4 regions of the Gordonia ajococcus genome follow, and region 4 is predicted to be linked to each of the others. Evidence: predicted binding sites of a transcription regulator. Region 4 holds the regulator's gene; each other region holds the start of a gene.
What was found. The regulator LexA, encoded in region 4, represses DNA repair genes until DNA is damaged. The targets are predictions, from matches to a motif close to CGAACANNTGTTCG.

Region 1 (5,938 bases), 1.7 Mb from region 4:
AGAACAAGCTGGTCTCGCTGACGCAGCTCTCCGCCCTCTACACGCTCCATCACGAAGGTCCGATGACCCCTGGTGCCCTCGCCGCGGCTGAGCGGGTGCGCCCGCCGTCGATGACGAGGGTGATCGCGTCGCTGTCGGATCTGGGCATGATCAAGCGCGAACCTCATCCGACTGACGGGCGTCAGGCCATCGTGACGCTCTCGCAGGACGGGGTGGAGGTCATCAAGGAAGAGCTGGCGGCCCGCGAGGCCTGGCTGAGCGACCGGCTGCGCGAACTGTCGCCGGACGAACGGGACGCCCTGCGCGAGGGTGTGATCATCTTCAACAAGATCCTCGGTAAGCCGGACACCGACGTGCCGCACACCCGGGCGGTCTGACGCGGTCATTGCCCGCTCCAGAATGAGTCCCGGAGCTTGCGGGGTCAGAAGAACGTGCCGGAGAACGGTGCCCGATCGGTGGTGAAGGCCTGGTCCAGAGCTCGAAGCGTTGTCGGGGAGTCGACGCTGAGCCGGCCGGCCGCCGCGAAGGCCGACGGTCGTATGCCGCCGAGGTAGATGCTCGACAGCACCGAGGTGTCCATTTTCACTGTGGGCGTTGCGGTTTCGGCCGCCGGTGCGACGATCGCGTCGCCGCCGCGCGCGGACACCGTGAAAACCCCTCCGTGACCACGGAACTCGTCGGTGACCTCGATGACGGCATCGAGGTCGGCGGCGTACTTCCGCGATCCCAACGCGGCCGGGATGTCGAGGATGCGTAGCCACATCTCGTCGCGCAGGCCGGTGATCGACACATCTCGCGCGTTGATCAGCTTGTGCCGCAACGGGTCGTCGACCGGGATGGTGGCGGTCAGTGACGGGATCAGGTCGAGGTTGGTCAGTACCCGCCACAGGTCGGAGTGGGCGTCGTCGGTGACCGCGAAGACCTCGTTCACCTCGCCCCGCACGCCACCGTTCTCGTTCTTGTAGATGCGGTAACTGGCGTAGCCGTCGTCGTGCAGCAGGTAATGCAGTCCGCTCGCGGGCAGCGGACGCTCCGACGGCCGGTCGGCGAGGATCGGTGCCCACCAGGCGGGGGTCCGGGTGAGCGCGCCGGGGGTGGTGAGCGTCCAGCGTGCATGGAGATCGGGTACGGCAGCGGCGATCTCGTCGACGTCGGCGAAGCGCACGGTCGCGTCCTTCGGCTGATCGCCGCGCATCGGTGCATGCCCGGGCGTGATGGACACGGTGTTGGAGAAGCACGCCGGACCGAACCCGAAGCGTTCGTAGATGGTGCCCTCACTCGCGGTCAGGATCGCGAACGTGTAGTTCTCGGCCTCCCACTGCCCGAACATCTCGGTCAGCATCGTGCGCAGGATTCCACGACGACGATGCGTCGACGCCACGGACACCCACGACAGTCCGGCGGCGTCGGCCACACCGGCGCCGGGTAACGACATCGACATCCGGTAGAACATCGACACCCCGACGAGCGGCTTCGACGGGAGGCCGGTGTCGCGCACCAGGACGATGTCGTCGTCGGCGACCTTGCCGCGAAGGTCGGCGCGCTCGTCGTCGGGCAGTGGATTGCGCATGGCGAACGCACGGGCATCGGTGGTGATGATGTCGTCCCAGTCGGCGTCGGTGGCGCGCTGGAGGGACAGACGTGACGTCGGGGTCGAGACGCTGTTGGTCACGGGCTCAACATTTCCACATCGGCGAGGCCGGGGTACTCATCGGGTGTTCGAACGGGTGTCGCAGGTCACGTACGGCCCGGGTGGCACACTGTTCCGGTGCCCGGGCTCGCAGTGGAAGTGATCGACATCGACGACCCGCAGGATCCCCGGGTCGAGGACTTCCGTGACCTCAACTCGGTGGACCGCCGACCCGACCTCCCGGTTCTGCCCGGCGGACGCCCCGGACGCGGTCTGGTCATCGCCGAAGGCGTGCTCGTCGCGCAGCGCATGATCGCCTCGAGGTTCTCCGCCCACGCCTTTCTCGGCGTCGACAAGCGTCTGAAGGAACTCGACGACGATCTGCGCGACCCGTCGCTGTCGGGTGTCCCGTTCTTCCGGGCCTCGGCCGAGGTGATGGCGGAGATCGTCGGCTTCCACCTCAACCGCGGCGTCCTCGCCGTCTCGCGACGCCCCGAGGTGCTCTCGGTGCCGGACATCGTCGAGACCGCGCGCACCGTGGCGATCCTCGAAGGCGTCAACGATCACGAGAACATCGGCTCGATCTTCCGCAACGCCGCCGGCCTCGGCGTCGACGCCGTCCTGTTCGGTCAGGGCTGCGCCGACCCGTTGTACCGGCGTTGCGTTCGCGTCTCGATGGGTCATGCCCTGCTGGTGCCGTTCGCCAAGTTCGACGAGTGGCCCCGTGGTCTCGACGAACTGCGTTCCCGCGACTTCCGTCTCGTCTCGATGACCCCGGACCCCGACGCGGTGACGCTCGCCGAGGCGGTCGACGCCGAGAAGATCGGATTCCTGGTGGGCGCCGAAGGGCCCGGCCTCACCGCGTCGGCGATGGCGTCGACGGATGTGAAGGCCCGCATCCCGATGAGTCGCGGAACCGACTCGCTCAACGTTGCGACAGCCGCGGCCGTCGCGTTCTACGAGCGTGTCCGGTCGGGCACGATGGGGGAGTGAACACTCCCGAACCGTTCGATCGGAATGGCGAGCCCACTCCGTGGGTGGGGCACACCGAGCCCACGCCCTGGGCGCTCGGCATCGGCGTATCCGCCGTCTGCGCACTCTTCGGGGCGTTCGTGCTCGTCGGGATCTACGAACTGATCGGCGGCATCCTGAAGTTCCTCGGCATCGCCGCGGTGCTCGTCGTCGCCGGTGGCCTCGGCTGGACCCTCTGGGAGTTCCGCTACCGCCTCGTATGGCGCTGGATCGTCTGGGGCCTGCTCATCGGCTTCCTGGCCGGGGTGACGTCGTCGATCGCGTTGCTGATCATGGGTCGTTAGCTCTGCCACCGCGCGGACAACATCTGGCCCAAGCCTCACCTACCAGACACCACCGACAGGGCCGAGCCGATGAGTGGACGTCAAGATTCGGTGCGGACCAGCGCATTCCCGTGTACAGTCGAACATGTATTCGATCAGTGTTCTCCGGGGGTGACCGTCTTGGCAGACAGCGCACGGCCCGCCGCCGCGGTCCCGCCTTCCGGAGCTGCCGCGCTCGTCGATCAAATCCATTCGCTCATCGACCAGTTGCAGACGGTGAACCTGACGCAGTGTTCGGATGCCGAACTCGTCGATCTCGCCGCCGAGACCGAAAGGGCCATGGCGCGACTGAGTTTTGCCGGGGACCGTCAGGTCGTCGAAGCCACCGAACGTGACCTACCGCGTAAGACCGGTCATCGCAGTGTCATCCAGTTCATGACCCATCGCCTCCGGATCGCCGAACCCATGCGTCGCCGCGACCAGATGTCGGCCACCGCAACCTTTTCCAGCCCGACCGGTGAACCGCTCCCACCCCAGCACCCCACCCTGGCCGAGGCCTTTGCCGACGGGCATGTCGGCCCCGCCCATGTTCGTGCGGTCATCGATGTCCTCGACCAGATTCCGCACGCCGTCGACCACGACGTGAAGATCGCCGCCGAAGTTCAGATGACCGAGATCGCCGTCGACCACACGCCGGCCGACATCACCGCCCTGGGATCCCGACTGCTGGCCCACCTCGACCCCGACGGCACCCTCACCGACGATTCGGATCGCCAGCGCCGCCGGAATCTGTGGGTCGACCGGCAGCGTGCCGACGGCACGGCCAAACTCACCGGCACCCTGACACCCGAACTGCTTGCCCGGGTCACCATGCTGCTCGCCGTCTGGGCCAAACCCGGCATGAACAACCCCGACGACCCTGAATCACCCCATGGCTCGATCGACGACGCCGACCCCGACGTGGTCGCCGCAGCCGCCGAGCGGGATGACCGCACCCCGGCCCAGCTCAACCACGACGCCTTCAACGCACTGCTGAAAGCTGTGTTCGAGGACGGTCTACTGGGTAAGAGCCACCGCGGACTACCCGTGCAGATGATCTTCAAGGCCGATCTGAACGATCTGATCCGTGAAGCCGGCTTCGCCACCACCGCGACCGGCACCCTGATCCCGATCAAAGATCTCGTCAACCTGGCCGCCGACGCCCAACCATGGCTGGCGGTGTTCAAGGACGCCACCGCCGTCCCGCTCTACTTCGGACGCGGCAAGCGCCTGGCCACCCGCGAACAGCGCCTGGTGTCCTTCGCCCGCCCCGACGGCGAAAACTGCTCCACACCCGACTGCGACCTCTCCGCCGCACACGTGGAAATGCATCACGCCCAACTCGATTGGGGCCTCGGCGGACTCACCGACATCACCGACCTCGCACCCGCATGTCCGAAACACAACCGCATGGTCGGAGAGCAACCCGGCCAGTACACCACCCGGATGGTCCGTGAAGGATCCGATGAAGGCCGCTGCGTCTGGCGGCTCAACGCCGAGCCCGGGGCACCACCCAACCCCGAACGCATCAACCGGCGACCCGACATACCCCGCCGGTTCATCGAACACCTCCAACAGGTACGTAACGAGATCCACGGACCCGCAACGGCGTCCGGCGATGAAGCACGCCTTGTGGTGCGCAGAGTCATCGACCACCGGCCACGGGTCGTCCCGCCGAGCCGCGAACTGCGCGCGGATCCCCGGTCGCTCATCGAAACACACCTCGCCGAACTACTCAGCCGCCTCTGACCTGAGCCCAGATCCCCGAAGTCGAGACACTCGAAGTCATCCACGGGCTCGGGCACGAGGAGCGGTCAGAAGCCGAAATACTCCCGGATGCTTCCGCGCTTGCGCGGACGGCCCTCTGGCGGTGCGGCGCGTTCCCCGGCGTGGGCGGCGGTGGCTCGGCGATAGTTCTCGAAATCGGCGGCGGTCGGCTCGTACTCCGCCGGGTGGAGCGCGAAGCCGGTGACGGTGATGTCGGCCGGGTCGAGGTCGGTCGGGGCGAGCGGATGGGTGTAGCGGAATCCGAGCCAGGACCGGTTGGCCTCCTCGGCGAGCTGGGCCGGATGGAATGGCAGCGCCATCCCCTGGTTGGGGACACCTTCGGCGTAGGAGAGCGGGTATTCGCCTCCCCAGAACGGCTTCTCGAAGGTGAACGGGAGTCCGTGGTCCTCATGGATCGTCACCGGGTCGGCGGAGAACGAGCGTCGGAGTGACCCCGATTCCCAGCGCGCGAACGCCCCGAACGACGTGTCGGGTTCGGTGTAGAGCAGCGTCGTCACCGCGCTCGGGCGGATCGCGGCCAGCGTCCGGGTCAGCGTCGAGGGGACGGCCGTCTCGAACAGCGAGCATGAGATGACCGCGAGCGAACCGTAGAACCCCGCGTAGACGTGGTGATCCTTCGCGGCGGCTGCGGTCGCCAGGTCGGTGTCGACGAGCGGGACGAGAACGCTGTCGCCGTAGATCTTCGACGCGAGTTGCTGGGCGTGCTGATGATCGTGCCGCGGTGCGCGCACGACGCTGCGTAGGTCGTCGGCCGGGTCGGAAGAGTCGATGAACCAGACGGTGGCCGCGCGTGCCGACATATGTCAGCTGTTCCCGTTGCTGCGTACGCCGAGCAGGACGTCCTCCCACGCGGGCACGGCGGGCTTGCGTGGCTTCTTCTTGCGCGGACGTTCGGCGTGAGCGGGTCCGGGCTCGCGTGTCGCAGGGCCCTCCGGCGAGTCGGTGTCGTGGTCGGTCGCCGACGCGGTGTCCGCTTCGGCATCGGTGCTGTCGCGCCCGGGTGTGTCCGCCGGGGATGACGCCGAAGCGGCGTCCGGTTCCATGGTTGTGGTCTTGACAGGCGCCTGCGCAACGGGGGCGGCGATCGGGGTGACCGGTGCCGGGGGCGCGTGGGCGGTGGTCTCCTCGTCGAACCCGAAATCGAGAGGAACGGTGCCGTTGTCCTCCCGCACCGCACGACGTTCCT
Region 2 (5,938 bases), 1.9 Mb from region 4:
GCACATGGCACTTCGACCGATCCTCGAGCACTACGCCGCCATGGTGCAGGACGAATGGGCACTGGGCGGACCGCCGGTCCGTATCGCCTCGGCCCTGCTGCCGATGGGTGGCGCGGTGACCGGGGTCGCGGGCCGCAACTGGATGCTGATCGGCGACGCCGCCGCCTGCGTCAACCCGCTCAACGGCGAGGGCATCGACTACGCGATGGAAACCGCCCGGCTGGCCGTCGAACTCCTCGGTGCCGACGACTACACCGACCGCTGGCGCGACATCCTCGTCGGCCACTACGGGCTGGCGTTCTCCGCCGCCCGACGCCTCGCCGGACTCCTGACGATGCCGCAGACGGTGCCCACGCTCGGCCGTCCGGGCATCCGCTCACCGCAGCTGATGTCACTGGTCGTCCGCGTCATGGGCAATCTGATCACCGACGAGGACGCCGACCTCGTCGCCCGCGCCTGGCGGACCGTCGGTCGCATCTCCAGCCGCATCGATCCGCGGCCGCCGTTCGCCTGAACCTCGATACGCGGCCGGCGGGCGCAGTCCCGCGGCGTCGTTTCCCAGCCGCCGATCGAATCCGGTCAGCGGCCGGGAAGCGGTCGCCGACCGGACCGAAACGTGCACGCGGGAAAAATTGCGACGTCTCACCACCCCGGCACACCCAATGAGACATAGAGGCGGTAATGTTCCAACCTGTGTGGCCTCGGCCACACACATGCAACAATCGAGACCACCGCCGACCCAGGAGATGCACGATGCCCACTGCATCCACTCTCGCCACCCGCGCCAAGCACGCCGTCCAGAACCGGGTGACGCAGCGCTATCACCTGCGTGGCGACATCGATCGGATGGACGCCGACAACGACCCGACGTCGATCGCACGGGCACTCGGCACCCAGGAGTTCCCCTGGGGAATCACCCAGGCGCTGAGCTTCGCCCTGTTCCGCACCTACGCGGTGCCGTCGATCGGCGACCTGCTGTACAAGACGAGCCAGTTCACCGAGTCGACGCAGAAGCGCTACGACGACACGGTCCTCCTTCTCGACGCCCCGATCGAGCACGGCGCGACAGTCCACTGGGACGCGCCGGCATCCGGCGCATCAACCAGATGCACGGCATGTACGACATCTCCAACGGCGACTTCCTCTACGTGCTGGCGACCTTCGTGGTGTGCCCGGTGGAGTGGGTCAACGCCTACGAGTGGCGCAAGCTCACCAGCCACGAGATCCGGGGCCTCACGAACTACTATCGCCGGCTCGGTCAGCTGATGGGCATCAAGGACATCCCGGAGACCTACGAGGGCTTCAAGCAGTTCTACGAGGACTACGAGACGGCCAACTTCGCGTTCAGCCCCGACGCCCTGGCCGTCGCGGACTCGACCCTCGACCTGCTCGGCACCTTCATGCCCTACAAGCTGCTCTCCCGCGCGGTCGTACGCCGGATGTCGTTCGCGCTCATGGACGATCGCCTGCTCAACGCGTTCAAGTACCCGAAGCCGACCCTCGTCGAACGTATTCTGGTGCGTGGTGGACTGAAGGCCCGCGGTCTCGCGATCCGGCTGTTCTTCCCGCCGCGGACCGAGCCGCTGTTCGGCCGTCAGACGAAGCAGATCCGCAGCTACCCCAACGGTTATCGCCTCGAGGAACTCGGCCCCTTCGGGGCCGGTTGCCCCGTCCCCGGCGCGTCGAATCCCGAGAAGGGTTCCGGCGCAGCACAGTCCGCGCCTACCGGCTGCCCGGTCCCGCACGACCTGATCGCCGAGGACGCGCGGCAGGCCACCGGCTCCTGACCCTGCGGTTCTCCGAGCTCGGAGAGTCACCGCGCTGGAGGGGTTCAGATCTTGTTGAGTCCGAGGAGTGCGGCGCATCGCAGTTCGATGGGCGACAGGTCCTTGAGAGACAGACCCCGGTTTACGGGCGCCTCGGATTGGTGGCCGATGACTTCGCGGATCTCGAGGCGTGTTTCATCGCCGGACGCCGGGTCGGGTCCGTGGATCTCCTCGCGTACCTGTTTCAAATGTTCGGCGAACCGGCGCGGTAGATCAGGTCGCCGATTGATCCGCTCCGGATTCGGAGGGGCACCGGGTTCGACGTTCAGCTGCCAGGTACAGCGGCCTTCATCGGGTCCTTCGCGGACCATGCGGGTGGTGTATTGGCCGGGTTGGTTACCGACCATGTGGTGGTGTCGGGTGCAGGCGGGAGTGAGGTTGGTGATGTCAGTGAATCCGCCGTCACCCCAATCGATTTGGGCGTGATGCATTTCCACGTGGGCGGCGGGTACGCGGCAATCGGGAGTGGAGCACGATTCGCCGTCGGGCCGGGCGAAGGACACCAGGCGTTGTTCGCGAGTGGCCAATCGTTTGCCTTGTCCGAAGTACAACGGGACCGCGGTGGCATCTTCGAACACCGCCAACCACGGTTGCGCATCAGCGGCCAGCTTGATCAGATCCGGGATCGGGATCAACGTGCCGGTCGCCGTCGTCGCCACCCCGGCTTCACGGATCAGATCATTGAGGTCAGCTTTGACGATCAACTGCTCCGGCAGTCCGCGGTGACTGGTGCCGAGCATGCCGTCGTCGAACACTGCTTTGAGTAGCGCGTTGAACGCGTCATGGTTCAACTGCGCCGGGCTGCGGTCATCACGCTCGGCCGCGGCTGCCAGCTGGTCGGGGTCGGCGTCCTCGATCGACCCGCACGGGGATTCAGCATCATGCGGGTTGTTCATGCCGGGTTTCGCCCACACGGCCAGCATCATCTCCAACCGCGCCACCAACTCGGGGGTGAGGGTGCCGTTGAGTTTCGCGGTCCCGTCGGCACGTTGCCGGTTGAGCCAGAAGTTGCGGCGACGTTGCCGATCCGCATCATCGGCGAGGGTGCCGTCCGGGTCGAGATGGCCCAGGAGTCGGGCGCCGAGGTGGGTGATGTCGGCCGGGGTGTGCTCGACCGCGATCTCGGCCATCTGCTGTTCGGCCGCGACCTGCACATCATGGGCGACGGCGTGCGGAATCTGGTCGAGCACGTCGAGCACCGCGTGCACGTGCGCGGACCCGACTCGCCCGGCGGCGAACGCCTCGGCCAGCGCCGGATGTGCGGGTGCGAGGGGTTCACCGGTGGTCAGATCAGGAAACGATGCGGTGGCCCGGGTTTGTTCGAGACGTTTACCGGGATTGGCCATCCGCAGGCGGTGGGTCATGAACTGGATGATGCTGCGATGCCCGGTCTTGCGCGGCAGATCACGTTCGGTGGCTTCCACGATCTGACGATCGCCGGCGAAAGTCAGTCGCGCGATCGCCCGTTCGGTCTCTACCGCGACATCGACCAGTTCGGCATCCGAACACCCGGTCAGGTTCACTGTCTGCAGCTGATCGATGAGGGTGTGGATCTGGCCGACCAACACGGCGGGACCCGAGGGTGGCGGTGTGGTGGTGTCATCGCGCAGTGCGTGATCGGTCATGTGGTCACCCCCTGGAGACGTCGACTCGAATACGTGTTCGATAACTCGACTGTAGGCGCAATTCGGCTGCCTCGCAACGAGTATCGAGGATCAGATTCATTTCCGGACTTGTCGGTGGTGTCTGGTAGAGGGGCCTTTCGATACGCTCGCAAGCTCGCTACTCAAGGAACAGAAAGACCGCTCGCAAACTCGCTACCCAAGGAGCGGAAGGTTCCTCGCAAACTCGCCTCAGAGAGCGGAGAGTTGCTCGCAAGCTCGCTACTCAAGGAACAGAAAGACCGCACGCAAGCTCGCTACCACGGTAGCGAAGGGTTCCTCGCCAGCTCGCTACCCACCGATCGGACTGCACGCACTCCTACCTCGTTGCCCCACAACCGAAGTCGCATGCGACACCGATTCGGGATCTGCGACGCCAGCTGACGTCGCCGGACCGGATCGAGGTCGCATGCGACGTCGTTTTCGAAGTGGCGTCGGGGACGTCAGGCCCGGGCGGAGTGGATCGCCGCGATCCCGCCGGTCATGTTCTGCCAGCGCACCTGGTCGAAGCCGGCGTCGCGGATCAGGTCGCCCAGCGCGAACTGGTCGGGCCAGGCCCGGATCGATTCGGCCAGGTAGACATACGCGTCCGGGCTGCTCGACACCTTCGTCGCCACCGCCGGCAGCGCCTTCATCAGGTACTCCATGTACACGGTGCGGAACGGCTTGAACGTCGGCGTGGAGAACTCGCAGACCACCAGTCGCCCACCGGGTTTCAGCACACGACGCAGCTCGGCGAGCGCAGTCGGGACATCGTTGACGTTGCGCAGCCCGAAGGAGATGGTGGCCGCGTCGAAGGAGTCGTCGGCGAACGGGAGCGAGAGCGCGTCGGCCGCGACCTTGGGCACGTCGCGGTGGGCGCCGGCCTTGAGCATGCCGAGTGAGAAGTCGGCGGCCACACAGTGGGCACCCGACGACGCCAGTTCGACCGTCGACACCGCGGTCCCGGCCGCGAGGTCGAGCACGATGTCACCCGGACGCAGGTCGAGCGCCTTGCGTGTCTTCTTGCGCCACCCGCGATCCTGCCCGAAGGACAGCACCGTGTTGGTGATGTCGTAGCGTCGGGCGACGCCGTCGAACATGGCCGCGACCTCGGCCGGATCCTTCTCCAGACTTGCTCGCTGAGGTGGGTTCGCGCCCGTCGATGCCATGCCGCTCACGCTACCGCGCGCCGGCGCCACGACGAGCGTGAGGTACGCCGCACGCCGCCACCGCGACCGGTGTCCCGGCGATCAGGCGGGCCGGTCGAACTCGGCCGCGGCACCCGCCCCGGTCACCGACCGGTAGTGCCCCACCAGCTCGGCGCACACAGACGGCCAGGTCCGTGACCGCACCGCCTGGAGTGCCGCCCGACCGAACGCGGCCCGCACCGCATCGTCGTGCAGCGAGTCGACGATTGCCGGCAGGGCGGCCTCGAATCGCGCGACCTCGAGCAGGTACCCGGTGCGGAACGGCGTCACCAGATCGCACGGTCCGCCGGCAGCGGGGGCGATGACCGGCAGGCCGCTGGCCATCGCCTCCTGGATCGTCTGACAGAACGTCTCGTGTTCGCCCGCGTGCACGAAGACGTCGAACGAGGCGTACGCCCGGGCCAGCGCGTCGCCGCGGAGCTCGCCGGTGAACACCGCATCCGGCATCAAGCGTTCGAGGCGAGCGCGTTCGGGACCGTCGCCGACGATCACCAACCGCACCCGCGGGTCCCCGGACAGCCCGGCCAACCGTTCGACATGCTTCTCCGGCGCCAGCCGACCCACGAATCCGCACACCAGCGCGTGGTCGCGGTCCTGCCGCCACTGCGCGCGCAGAGCCTCGTCCCGACGGTCCGGCGCGAACAGGTCGAGGTCGACGCCGCGCCCCCACTTCCGGAGCCGCGGCACGCCGCGCACGGCGAGGGCGGTCATCGTCTCGCTCGACGGCGCCAGCGTCAGATCGCACATCTCGTGCAACAGGCGGGTGTATCGCCAGGCCGCCTTCTCCACCGCACCCAGCCGGTACGACGCCGCGAACCCGGCCACATCGGTCTGGAAGACCGCGACCACCGGCACGCCCAGCGCGCGCGCGGCGACCGCGCCCGCCGCGCCCACCACGAACGGGGAGGCCAGGTGCACGACGTCGGGCCCGAAGTCGCGCAGCACCCGGTACAGCAGCGGCATCGGAACCCCGACCGGCAGCGACGTCACCCGCGGAACCCGCACCGACGGCACCAGGTGCACCGCGGTCCGCCGCCCCACGATCCGCGGCGCAGAAGAACATCTCCGCGGTGTGTCCGGGGCGATGACGACCACCTCGTGGCCGGTGGATTCCAGATGCTCGACGACCCGCAGGACGGAGTTGACCACCCCGTTCATCTGCGGGAGGAAGCTCTCGGCGACGATCGCGACGCGCATGCCCCGACCCTGACCCGTCGACCTGACGGGCAGTGACGCAGTGCGTGACACGTCCCGCAACACC
Region 3 (5,938 bases), 2.2 Mb from region 4:
GCCACCTGGACGGCGATGCCGCTCGAAGAACGCGCGGATCTGCTCCTACGCACGCGAACGGCCGTCGACAAGGTCAGTCGACGCTGGGCGGAGGTCGCGATCCGCATCAAGTCCACTCCCCCATCGGTGCGTGGCGAGGAGTGGCTGTCCGGTCCGTACATCATCATGGCCGGGCTGACCAGGCTCGCGAAGACCCTACGCGTGGTCGCTGCCGGAGGGAGCCCGGTGGACGGCATCCGCACCGGCAGCGCACCGGGCGGGCGGTTGACCTTCAAGGCAATGCCGCTCGGACTGCAGGAAGCACTGCTGTTCAACGGTCTGGCCGGCGAGATCTGGATGCCACCGGGGTCGGCTTCGGCGAAGTCCGCGCCGGCGCCGGTCTCGGCACCCTCACCCCGGGTGACTCCGGCGGAGTCGGCCTCGTCCTCGGGGCCGGAAACGCCACGCTGATCGGGCCCTATGACGTGCTCTACGAACTCGTGGCGTACAACCGGGCGTCGATCCTGAAACTCAATCCGACCTTTCGCGATCTACACGGGATCTATTTCGAGGCGTTCGCGCCGCTCATCGAAGCCAACGTGATGCGAATCGTCAACGGCGACATCGAGACCGGCGAGTATCTGACCTCACATCCAGGCATCAGCCATGTGCACATCACCGGTAGCCGTGCCGCGCATGACGCGATCGTGTGGGGTCCCGGGGAGGAGGGGGAACGGCGTCGAGCCGAGGGAACCCCGCTGTTGACCAAGCCGATCACCAGCGAACTCGGTGGCGTGTCACCGATGATCGTCGTTCCCGGCAAGTGGTCCGATGCAGACATCAGGTACCAGGCCGAACATGTTGTCACTCAACGAATCCACAATGCCGGACACAATTGCATCGCAGGTCAGTCGCTCATCCTGAGCTCGTCGTGGCCCCAACGTTCGCAGTTCCTCGACGCGATCCGTTCACTCCTCGACAAGATCCCACCGCGGGCACCGTGGTATCCGGGCAGCGACCGCAAGATGAGCCTCGCCGAGCAGGAGTATCCGCACGCCGAACACCACGGTGGCCGACTGCTCGTCCAGGTCGACGACTCCACATCCGACGCCATGTACACAACGGAGTTCTTCTCCCTGGTGTTGGGACACACCGAGTTACCCGGTACCGGAGCCGCATTCCTGCGCGACGCCGTGCATTTCGCGAACACCAGGCTCGACGGCCAGCTCGGCGCCAGTGTCATCATCGCCCCACGCGATCGCAAGGACCTCGGGCCCCGTCTCGAGGAGTCGCTCGCCGAGCTGCACTACGGAGCGATCGGGGTGAACTGCTGGGCGGCGTTCGCGTTTCTGTCGCCGACGCTCAGCTGGGGCGCCTACCCGGGAAACACCCTGGACGACGTGGGCAGCGGAATCGGCGTGGTGCACAACGGATTGCTGATTCCCAACCCGGAGAGATCGGTGGTCTACGGTTCCTTCCGCCCCTTCCCGCGGTCGTGGTTGGGCGGAGAATCGACCATCGCCCCGGCGTCGCCGGTCTATGTCACCTCGAAGTCGAACAATTCTGCGTCGGAAGCCCTCACCCACTACGCGGCACGGCCGGGATGGTCGCGCATTCCGCAGGTGTTCCGGTCGATCCTCTTTCCTTGAGGTAAAGGCCGGTAGCGGGATTCCATCCCTTTACACCAACCCACCGACAAGTTCTTCGGCGGTGAGCCGTCCGGATTCTCGTTGCACCACAACGCAATAGCGAGTACAGTCGAGTTCGAACATACATTCGCACCAGCGGCATCGGGGGGTGACCGTCTTGACCGAGATCTCGAACTCCGACGTCGTGCCGTCGACCCGCGCCTCCGAACTCGTGCAAGAACTACACCGGATCACCACCGAGCTGCAGACCGTCGACCTGACACAATGCTCCGATGCCGAGCTCGTCGACGTCGCCGCCGACACCGAACGCGCCATCGCCCGACTCACTTTCGCCGGCGACCGGCAGATCGTCGAGATCGCCGACCGCGACCTGCCCCATAAAACCGGGCACCGCAGCATCACCCAGTTCATGACCCACCGCCTGCGCGTGGCCGACCCCATGCGCCGCACCAAACAACGCCACGCGACCGCCACCCACCTCAGCCCGACCGGCGAACCGCTCGAACCCGAACACCCCGCTCTGGCCGAGGCATTGGCCGACGGCAAGATCAACACCTCCCACATCCGGGCGGTACTCGACGTGCTCGACCAGATCCCGCACGCCGTCGACCACGACGTGAAGATCGCCGCCGAACGACAGATGGCCGAAATCGCCGTCGACCACACCCCCGCCGACATCACCGCCCTCGGCGCCCGCCTGTTGGCCCACCTCGACCCCGACGGAACACTCGCCGACGACACCGACCGCAAACGCCGTCGCAAACTGTCGGTCAACCGGCAACGCGCCGACGGCACCGCCAAGATGTCCGCCGACCTCACACCCGAACTCCTCGCGCGGATCACCATGCTGCTCGCCGTGTGGGCCAAACCCGGCATGAACAACCCCGATGACCCCGAATCACCGCACGGGTCGATCGAGAATGCCGACCCCGAGATGGTCGAAGCCGCTGCCGCACGTGATGATCGCAGCGATGCGCAGCGCAACCACGACGCGTTCAACGCCTTGCTGAAGGCTGTGTTCGAGGACGGCCTGCTCGGCAAGAGTCACCGCGGGTTGCCGATACAGGTGATCGTCAAAGCCGACCTCAACGATCTGGTCCGCGAAGCCGGGTTCGCCACCACCGCCACCGGCACCCTGATCCCGATCCCCGACCTCATCGACATGGCCGCCGACGCCCAACCCTGGCTGGCGGTGTTCAAAGACGCCACCGCCGTCCCGCTCTACTTCGGCCGCGGCAAACGGCTGGCGACCCGCGAACAGCGACTGGTGTCCTTCGCCCGACCCGACGGCGAGGTCTGCTCCACACCCGACTGCGGCATAGCCGCCGCACACGTGGAAATGCACCACGCCCAACTCGATTGGGGTCTGGGTGGCCTCACCGACATCACCGACCTCGCCCCGGCCTGCCCGAAACACAATCGCATGGTCGGCGACCAGCCCGGACAGTTCACCACCCGGATGGTCCGGGAAGGGCCCGATGAGGGCCGCTGCGTCTGGCGGCTCAACGCCGAACCCGGCGCGCCACCCAACCCCGAACGTGTGAACCGGCGACCCGACATACCCCGACGGTTCATCGAGCACCTTGAACAGGTGCGCACCGAAATCCACGGGCCCGATGAGGCGTCCGGCGATCAGTCGCGCCTTCAGCTGCGCCAGATCATCGACCTACGCAACGCCTCCGACGCCGAAGCCACCCTCGCCTCGATAATGCTCGCCGCCGCATACCCGCGCGTGTGAAGCAAGCGTGGCGAGGGACGGTCACCGGCCCTTCGAGGCTCGTCGCTAACGCTCCTCACACCTCAGGGAGCAGATGGGCAAACACCCCCAACACTCCTCACACCTGAGGGAGCAAGTGGGCACCACTCGCTAACGCTCCTCACACCACAGAGAGCAAGTGGCCACTCACCGCCAACACTCCTCACACCTCAGGGAGCAAGTGGGCACCACTCGCTAACGCTCCTCGCACCTCAGGGAGCAAAGGTGGGCTCCTCAGAGAGCGAGGGTGGGCACCTCATCGAGCGAAAGTTCATGCAACCGGGCCGAAGTCGAATCGGAGGTCCGTGGTCGCTGCGTCAGTCGATCACGTCATCGACGTCATCGAGGTCTGCCGCCGAGACGCCGGTGATGATGTCGAGAACCTGCGGGTATTCGGGCGCGGTCGAGGTCACCACCGAGCCATGGTCACCGCCCGGGATCAGCACCGCCTCGGCCTGACCACCCTGCCTCACGACGGCATCGACGTAGCGGCTCGAGTTGACCGGCGAGACCATGCGGTCCTTGGTGCCGTGTACGGCCACCACCGGTGTCGTCGGATCGATGTTCTGGATCGGGTCGACCATGGTGTAGCGCTTCGGCACCTGACGAGGCGAGCCACCCAGGGCGGTCACGATCCGATCGTCGCCATGTGTTGCGGCATAGACCATGTCGAGAGGTCCGGCGAGCGACACCACCCGGGTCGGCCGGAACACCGGCCGCGCACCGACCTCGTCGTCCTCCAGCTTGTGCCTGGTGCCACCCCACACCGCGAGTTGAGCGCCGGCACTGTGTCCGACGACGAGCTCGTCATCCGTGGTGATCTGCGGGAACTGCTTGTCCACCACCGACACGTGGTCGAGCGCACTCGCGACATCGCGGAAGGTCGTCGGCCAGCCGCCGCCCGAACCCACCCGCCGGTATTCGACGTTGTAGACCGCCATGCCGCGCTCGGCGAGATCACGAGCCAGCGGATCGAAGATGTCCGCGCCCAACGCACTCTGCCAGGCACCGCCGTGGATCAGAACGACGAGCGGGATCGAGTCGACCCGCTGCTCGCCCTTCGGGAGGTACAACTCGGCCCAGTTCTGATCGCTGTCGGCCTCGCTGGGTGTCGGGTACTCGATCCGGTGGATGGTGACGTCGTCGAGGTACTGCACCTCCTCGGTCGCCTGGGTCTTGACCGGACCCGAGACCGCCGGGTCGTCGGCACTGCACGCCGTCAGTCCCAGTCCCGCGGCGAGTGCGACACCCAGAAATCGAAGTGGGACAGGCGACCAGCGGGTTCGCCGGGAGTCGCTCAGGGTCAACGAAGGCAACAATTCAGTGCCTGCCTTTCCGGCCACGAGGCCATCACGCATTCTGTCGCAACCGGTCCCGAGTGTCGGCACCACGATGTCGCCGGCTTCGCCGCCACCGCCCACGCGATCGGCGTCGAATGTCCCGGATGGATCTGTTCTTCACTTCGCCGGCGTCACTGCCGGCGAGATCACTTCACCGACAGGGGCACGGCGGTGGTCGACCCACCGGCGCGGACCGTTGCGGTCAGCGGGGTCCACCCCGTCCAGAGATCCACCGGCACATCGAGCTTCGCACCCGGCCGGAGTGTGACCGGAGTCTGTGTGACCGCGCTCCGGTCGGCGATGGTGTCGCTGCGTTCGACCGCGACCCGGAATTTCTGCGCACGACCCTCGGTCTGCACGGTCACGCCGACGGGCGACGTGGCCCCTACCGAGACCGACGAGCCCGGACCGATGGCGAGCTGCGAGGTCTGGGTCGAGACCGAACGCAGCGAATCCTCGGTCGCAACCTCGAACCGGGCTGTCGTCGGTGCCGACGAACTCACCCGGATCGCGTGACGAACGGGATCGACATCGAGCGCGGACGTCGCGCCGGCGGGAACCTCGAGATCCCCGACCGCCACCGCACCACCGCTGCTCAGGACCGTCGTGCTGATGTCGGCGGTACGTCCGGCCTCGACAGCGTCGACGACGACGCGGAAACGCTTGCCGGCGGGGACGATGAACCGCGCGGTGTTGTCGTTGTTGAACAGGATCTTCTGCTCCACACCGGGAATCGGCTTGCCGGACAGATCGGTGACACGGACATCCCAGTCGACGTCACCGACCCCCTTGGCCGTACCGTTCGTGTCGGTCACCACGACGACGGTGTCGTCGGTGCGGAGATCGGGATCCTGATGACGCGCCAGGACCGTGGCCAGCGGGACCAGCACCAACTTGTTCTTCTGCGAGCCCTGGAAGAGCATCGTCGGATCGGACGGCTTGGTCGCCGTCGAGTAGTACCAGGTGTCGGCGGCCGGATCCACGACCACCATCTTCTCCACACCCGGGAAGTTGTTGTCGTACACCACGATGCCGCGCTTGCCGTCGCCGAGATCCCGAATCGCCACCGGGTTGATCGCGTGTCCGGCCGTCTGCTCGTCATCGGTGAAGATGGCGAGGATGTAGTTGTCGTTGCGCGACCAGGCGTTCCGGAGCTTGGTCAGTGCCTGCGACACCGAGACCTCGGACATGGCGAGATCCGTGGGCGGGAAGCC
Region 4 (5,938 bases):
CACGTCACTTCGACACGTGGTGGAAGAAGGCACGGCGCAGCGATCCTGCCCTTCTGGACCTCAAGCCCGAGGATGTCACGGCAACCGCCGAGGCCGCACCGACCGACTATCCGGGTGCGTGGCAGCAGGGCGACACCCGACTCGAGCTCCGCTACCGGTTCGAACCCGGCGCACCCGATGACGGTGTCACCGTGATCATCCCGCGCGCACTGCTGCCCCACGTCCGGTCGGCGGGCTTCGACTGGTCCGTGCCCGGGATGCGGTCGGAACTGGCCACCGCACTGGTGAAATCGCTGCCCAAGAGGTTGCGCAAGTCGATGTCCCCCGCCCAGCGGTTCGCCGACCTGGCGCTGGCCCGTCTCACGCCTCGCAGCGAACCGCTCGCGGTCGGGCTCGCCCGCGAACTCACCACGATCACCCAGATGACGGTCACCGCCGCCGATTTCGACCTCGACCGGATTCCCCTCCATCTGCGGATGCATTTCGCGGTCGCCGACGACGACGGACGGATCACCGCGCGTGCCGACTCGATCGACGAGCTTCAGCGTGCGACGACGCCCGCGGCGTCGAAGACGGTGAAACGCACGCTGTATCGCAGCTGGACCGACGACGGCATCGGCACTCTCGCCGCGCAGCGGACCGTCGACATCGCCGGTCAGCGCCTCACCAGGTACCCGACCGTCGACGCGATCACCGACGACGCCGGACGTACACGCGGGGTGGTCGTGATCGACGCGGTGTCGGAGCAGGCCCGAGATCGCCTGGCGGAGAGGGGGATCGTCGCGCTCCTCGACCTGGCGATCCCGCCACTGCACCGGCGCGTGGCGAGTTCGCTCGGCGCCGCCGGCCGGCTGGCGTTGAGCCAGAGTCCCTATGCGGATCTCGATACATTGCTGGCCGACTGCACACGCCGGGCGATCCGCGACGTCGTCGCCGGCCTTCACGCCGGGACCGCGTCCGCCGTGCGTTCACCCGAGGCGTTTCGCACCCTGACGGAGAAGATCCGTCCACGGATCACCGAGTCGGCTCCGGAGTATTTCTCTCTCGCGGTGGAGTCGCTCGGCTCGGTGGCGCCGGTACGCGCCGCGATCGACCGTCATGCGGGTTCGCTCGCCGCCGACGACGTCGCCGAACAACTCGACAACCTCGTCTTCGACGGATTCGTGGCCGCCACTCCGCGACATCATCTGGAGAACGTGCCGCGCTACCTCGCGGCCGCCGAGGCACGGTTGACGGCACTCCCGGCTTCCGCCGCGCGAGATCAGGCCGGAGTCGCCGTGATCGACCGCGTGACCGAACGGTGGGCGCAGCGGCTGGCCCAGGTACCCGAACACCGGAAAGCGCACGTCAACGACGAGGCGCAGTGGCTCGTCGAGGAGCTGCGGGTCGGATTGTTCGCCGAACGGCTGGGCACCGCGTTCCCGGTGTCGGAGAAGCGGGTCCTACGAACTCTTGACCGACTCGGCTGAAGCGGCCCGGAGGTCGTCGATCTCGCGCTGGAAGTCCTCGAGGGAGTCGAAGGACCGGTACACCGACGCGAAGCGCAGGTAGGCGACCTCGTCGAGGTCCCGCAGCGGCTTCAGGATCGCGAGTCCCACCTCATTGCTGGGGATCTCGGCCGAACCACTGGCGCGGACGGTGTCCTCGACCTGCTGGGCGAGCTGGGCGAGAGCGTCCTCGGCGACGTGGCGCCCCTGGCATGCGCGCCGGACACCTCGCATCACCTTCTCGCGACTGAACGGTTCGGTGACGCCGTTGCGTTTCACCACCGAGAGGACCGCACTCTCCACGGTCGAGAAGCGTCGCCCACACTCCACGCAGGAGCGGCGGCGCCGGATGGCCTGCCCCTCATCAGCGACACGCGAGTCGATGACCTTGGTGTCGTCGTTCTTGCAGAAGGGGCAGCGCATCGTATCCTCACGCAGGTCACGGGACGCTCTGATGCAGCCGCGCCGCATGCCGGGCCGGTGCTCGGCTGGTCCCTGTGGCATCGAGGATACCGCCCGGCCTCAGTGGTACCGGGGGGTGAGGAGCGGCTGGCCGACGCGCAGCCCGCTCGACGCGAGGTCATTCAGCTGGATGATCTCGTCGACGACGGCCTCACGCGGCATCTCGGGGGCGACCCGCGAGGCGATCGTGCTCAGCGAGTCACCCGACCGAACGTGCACGACCTCGGTGCCGACCGCGGCAGGCGTGACCGACGCGGCGTAGTTCTGGCCGACGACCGCGATGACCCACACGGCCAGGGCGAGCGCGACGCCGGCGAGGACAGCGGTCGCCGTGCGGCGACGCCGGCGGATGACGGCCGCGGGAGCCGCCTCGGCGGGACGCCACGCCGGGACCACCGGTCCACGACCGCGCATACCCACCGGCGACGCGCACTGGGTGGACGCGACGCGGCGGACCCGGACCGCCGATTCCGGCACCGGACGGTTGTCGACGGGCCGCCGGGCGTCTCCCCGACGTGTCGGGCGCGGACGCTCCAGGACGTCGCCGCGGACGGGACCGCCGTGCCGGGCGGGGTCGTGCCGGGCGGGGTCGAGGTGGACGGGGTCGATGAGAGTGGCGGTGCGCATGGTGCCCTCCGTGTATCCGGTCGAACGGTGTTCGTGAGTGGGACCGCGTCGTCCCGGTCGAACTGTTCGAATGTCGATCATCCGTTCGATGAACTGATGTTCGATTTGTAGCACGGCACTCCGACAATTGTCTCGCGACACGTCGAACAAATGTTTGATGCGGTCGGCGTTCTCGGCTAGGCTCGTCGAAAGACAAGCGATCTACCAGCACGTTCGGAATCGAGAGGAACCCGATCATGAGCGATGACGGCGGTAAGCGCACCGGAGCGCGGGGCGCCGACGAGCCCGTCACCCCGGCGGACATGGCGGCTGCCGAGGCGTCGCTGACGCCGCGGCAGCGCGGAGTTCTCGAGGTGATCCGCAAATCCGTGCGAGAACGCGGTTACCCGCCGAGCATCCGCGAGATCGGTGACGAGGTGGGTCTCACCTCGACCTCCTCGGTCGCCCATCAGCTGCGGACGCTCGAACGCAAGGGCCTTCTCAAACGTGATGCCAACCGTCCGCGGGCGGTGAACATCGCGCCGAGCGAACCCCCGACGCCGACCTCGCCGACCGGCGGAGCACTGCCCGAACCCACTTTCGTACCGGTGCTCGGCCGGATCGCCGCAGGCGGACCGATCCTCGCCGAGGAAGCCGTCGAGGACGTGTTCCCACTCCCCCGGGAGCTCGTCGGCGAGGGATCGCTGTTCCTGCTGAAGGTCGTCGGCGAGTCGATGATCGACGCCGCGATCTGCGACGGCGACTGGGTCGTCGTCCGCCAGCAGAACGTGGCCGACAACGGCGACATCGTGGCCGCGATGATCGACGGCGAGGCCACGGTCAAGACCTTCAAACGCCAGAAGGGTCATGTCTGGCTGATGCCGCACAACGAGTTGTTCGACCCGATCCCGGGCGACGAGGCCGTCATCCTCGGCAAGGTCGTCACCGTGATGAGGCGAGTCTGACCTCGTCACTGTCGAGTACCGCGGCGACCGCCGCGCGAGCTGCAGCCGGATCGGTGGCGGCCAGCGCGGCCGCCGCCGCGTTTTCGCAGGTTGCCAGGGTGACCGCGCCGAGCCGGGCGCCGACCGCGGGCGCCGCGACGGGAGCGCTCGACAACGAGGTCACCCCGAGTCCGACCAGCACGCAGGCGAGATGCGGATCGGCCGCGGCCTCTCCGCAGACGCCCACCGGTTTGCCCTGATCACGTCCGGCCCGGGCGACCGTTGCGACGAGATGCAGCACGGCCGGCTGCCACGGATCGGTCAGCGATGCGAGCTCGGCGGACATTCGGTCAGCGGCCATCGTGTACTGCGTGAGGTCATTGGTGCCGATCGAGACGAAGTCCACCTCGGCCAGGATCGCCGGGGCCAGGATCGCCGCGGCGGGAACCTCGATCATCACACCGGCGACGAGTCCACGCTCGCGCACCTGCGCGGCGAATGTCGCCGCCTCGGCGGGTGAGGCGATCATCGGGGCCATGACCCACGGCTGCGCGTCGGCCTCCAGCGCCGCCCGGGCGATCGCGTCGAGCTGGCGCGCGCGGATCTCGGGGTGCGCCAAGGCGATTCGATCGCCGCGCACACCGAGTGCCGGGTTGGCCTCGTCGGGATGGGTCACGAAGCGCAGCGGCTTGTCCGAGCCGGCGTCGAGGGTGCGGATGACCACCTTGCGGCCGTCGAAAGCGTCCAGCACCTCGCGATAGATGCCCGCCTGCTCGTCGACCGAAGGCTCCTCGGCGCGCTCGAGGAAGGCCAATTCGGTACGGAACAGTCCGACACCCTCCACCGGGTGATCGGTTGCTGCGCGGGCCGACGACCCGTCGGCGACGTTGGCCAGGATCGCCACCTCCACCCCGTCGCCGGTGCGACCCGGACCCGACCATCCGGCGACGCGAGCGGCGTGACGCCGATACTCCTCGACTCGGGCTCGCGCGGCGGTGTCATCGGGGTCGACGGCGATCTCACCCGTGGTGCCGTCGACGAGGATCGCCGTACCCGCATCGATCCCGACGAGTCCGGACACCGCGACGACGCACGGGATGCCGAGCTGACGGGCGATGATCGCGGTGTGGCTGGTGGGCCCACCCAGTCGCGTCACGAGGGCAATCGTGGTGGTGGGGTCGAGGCCGGCCGTGTCGGCGGGTGCGAGGTCGTCGGCCAGCAGGATCGAGGGCACCTCCGGCGTGGACAACCCGGGTTCGGGCAGTCCCAGGAGCTCGGCGAGCACGCGGTCGCGGACGTCGTTGAGGTCCGTGACCCGCTCGGCCATCAGGCCGCCCAGCTTGGTGAACACCGCGGCGAACTGTTCGGTGGCGGCAACGGCGGCCGACGGTGCCGGCGTACCCCTGGCGATCAGGGCCGACGCCGCACCGATCCAGCCGCGGTCTTCCGCGAGTCCGGCGGTGGCGGCGAGTACTTCCGCGGCGACGCCGGTGTTCTGCGACGCGCGCTCACGGAGTCGCGCGGCGACGACGCCTGCCGCCGCAGTGAATCGTGCGACCTCCTCCGGGCGCTGGTCCTCGGAGATCTCGACACCGGCGCCGAGCGCCTCCGCACTGTGGTCGGGACGGCGTCCCGGCCACAGTGCGGGTCCATGAGCCACACCACCGACGACCGGCGTCCCCGTCAGAATCTGCGTCATGTGACCACGGTTACAAATTTGGCTTGACTTGTCAACATAAAAAGGCGTAAACACAGTTACTACAACATTCAAAGCCACATATTCCCACATTTCGCGGTGGCCGAGTGAGCAGGAACGATCAGAACGGAGCCGGTGTGTACGCCGAGGAGAGACAGCAGGCCATCGCCGAGGAGGTTCGCGTCGCAGGGCGCGCCTCGGTCGCCGAGCTCGCCGCGAAGTTCGACGTGACCAGCGAGACGGTTCGGCGCGACCTGGCCGTTCTCGAACGCGGCGGGCACCTGCAGCGCGTCCACGGCGGTGCCGTCCGCCCCGAGGTGATGCGGGTGATCGGTGAACTCGGCATCGCCGAACGGGAGACCGAACAGATCGAGGAGAAGGCCGCCATCGGCCGCGCCGCCCTCCGTTTCCTGCCGCCCGACGGCGGATCGGTGCTCTTCGACGCCGGCACCACCACGTTCCGTGCCGCGGAGGTCATGCCGCGGGACCGCGATCTGACGCTGATCACCAACAGCCTGCCGATCGCCGGGTTGCTCGCCGGCCGCCATGCGGACGGTCTGCACGCCCTGGGCGGTCGCGTCCGCGGACTCACCCAGGCCACGGTGGGCGCCGAGACGGTCGCCGCACTGGGACGGCTGCGCGTGACGACCGCATTCATCGGCACCAACGGCCTCAGCGAAGCGCACGGTCTGTCGACGCCCGACCCCGACGAGGCGGCGGTGAAGGCGGCGATGGTTGCCGCG

Region 1: a site for LexA is predicted at 3,066-3,079, ahead of GAA2_RS05925 (DUF222 domain-containing protein). Genes of this name have one in related genera too.
Region 2: a site for LexA is predicted at 3,478-3,491, ahead of GAA2_RS04935 (HNH endonuclease signature motif containing protein). Genes of this name have one in related genera too.
Region 3: a site for LexA is predicted at 1,745-1,758, ahead of GAA2_RS00315 (DUF222 domain-containing protein). Genes of this name have one in related genera too.

The regions. Positions count from the first base shown of each region.
Region 1 covers NZ_CP052884.1:1,290,757-1,296,694, forward strand. Annotated here, with positions in the region: gene GAA2_RS05905 (MarR family winged helix-turn-helix transcriptional regulator) at 1-377, shown strand, start outside; gene GAA2_RS05910 (GNAT family N-acetyltransferase) at 422-1,672, opposite strand; gene GAA2_RS05915 (TrmH family RNA methyltransferase) at 1,769-2,623, shown strand; gene GAA2_RS05920 (DUF2537 domain-containing protein) at 2,620-2,946, shown strand; gene GAA2_RS05925 (DUF222 domain-containing protein) at 3,106-4,713, shown strand; gene GAA2_RS05930 (DUF6928 family protein) at 4,779-5,552, opposite strand; gene sepH (septation protein SepH) at 5,556-5,938, opposite strand, start outside.
Region 2 covers NZ_CP052884.1:1,077,423-1,083,360, reverse strand. Annotated here, with positions in the region: gene GAA2_RS04945 (geranylgeranyl reductase family protein) at 1-514, shown strand, start outside; partial or broken gene GAA2_RS04940 (oxygenase MpaB family protein) at 754-1,787, shown strand; gene GAA2_RS04935 (HNH endonuclease signature motif containing protein) at 1,832-3,451, opposite strand; gene GAA2_RS04930 (demethylmenaquinone methyltransferase) at 3,931-4,638, opposite strand; gene GAA2_RS04925 (glycosyltransferase family 4 protein) at 4,720-5,874, opposite strand.
Region 3 covers NZ_CP052884.1:69,725-75,662, reverse strand. Annotated here, with positions in the region: gene GAA2_RS22980 (hypothetical protein) at 1-450, shown strand, start outside; gene GAA2_RS00320 (aldehyde dehydrogenase family protein) at 465-1,628, shown strand; gene GAA2_RS00315 (DUF222 domain-containing protein) at 1,813-3,366, shown strand; gene GAA2_RS00310 (alpha/beta hydrolase family protein) at 3,702-4,607, opposite strand; gene GAA2_RS00305 (hypothetical protein) at 4,871-5,938, opposite strand, start outside.
Region 4 covers NZ_CP052884.1:2,993,098-2,999,035, forward strand. Annotated here, with positions in the region: gene hrpA (ATP-dependent RNA helicase HrpA) at 1-1,469, shown strand, start outside; gene nrdR (transcriptional regulator NrdR) at 1,443-1,910, opposite strand; gene GAA2_RS13505 (LysM peptidoglycan-binding domain-containing protein) at 2,010-2,576, opposite strand; gene lexA (transcriptional repressor LexA) at 2,813-3,520, shown strand; gene GAA2_RS13515 (phosphoenolpyruvate--protein phosphotransferase) at 3,498-5,198, opposite strand; gene GAA2_RS13520 (DeoR/GlpR family DNA-binding transcription regulator) at 5,333-5,938, shown strand, end outside.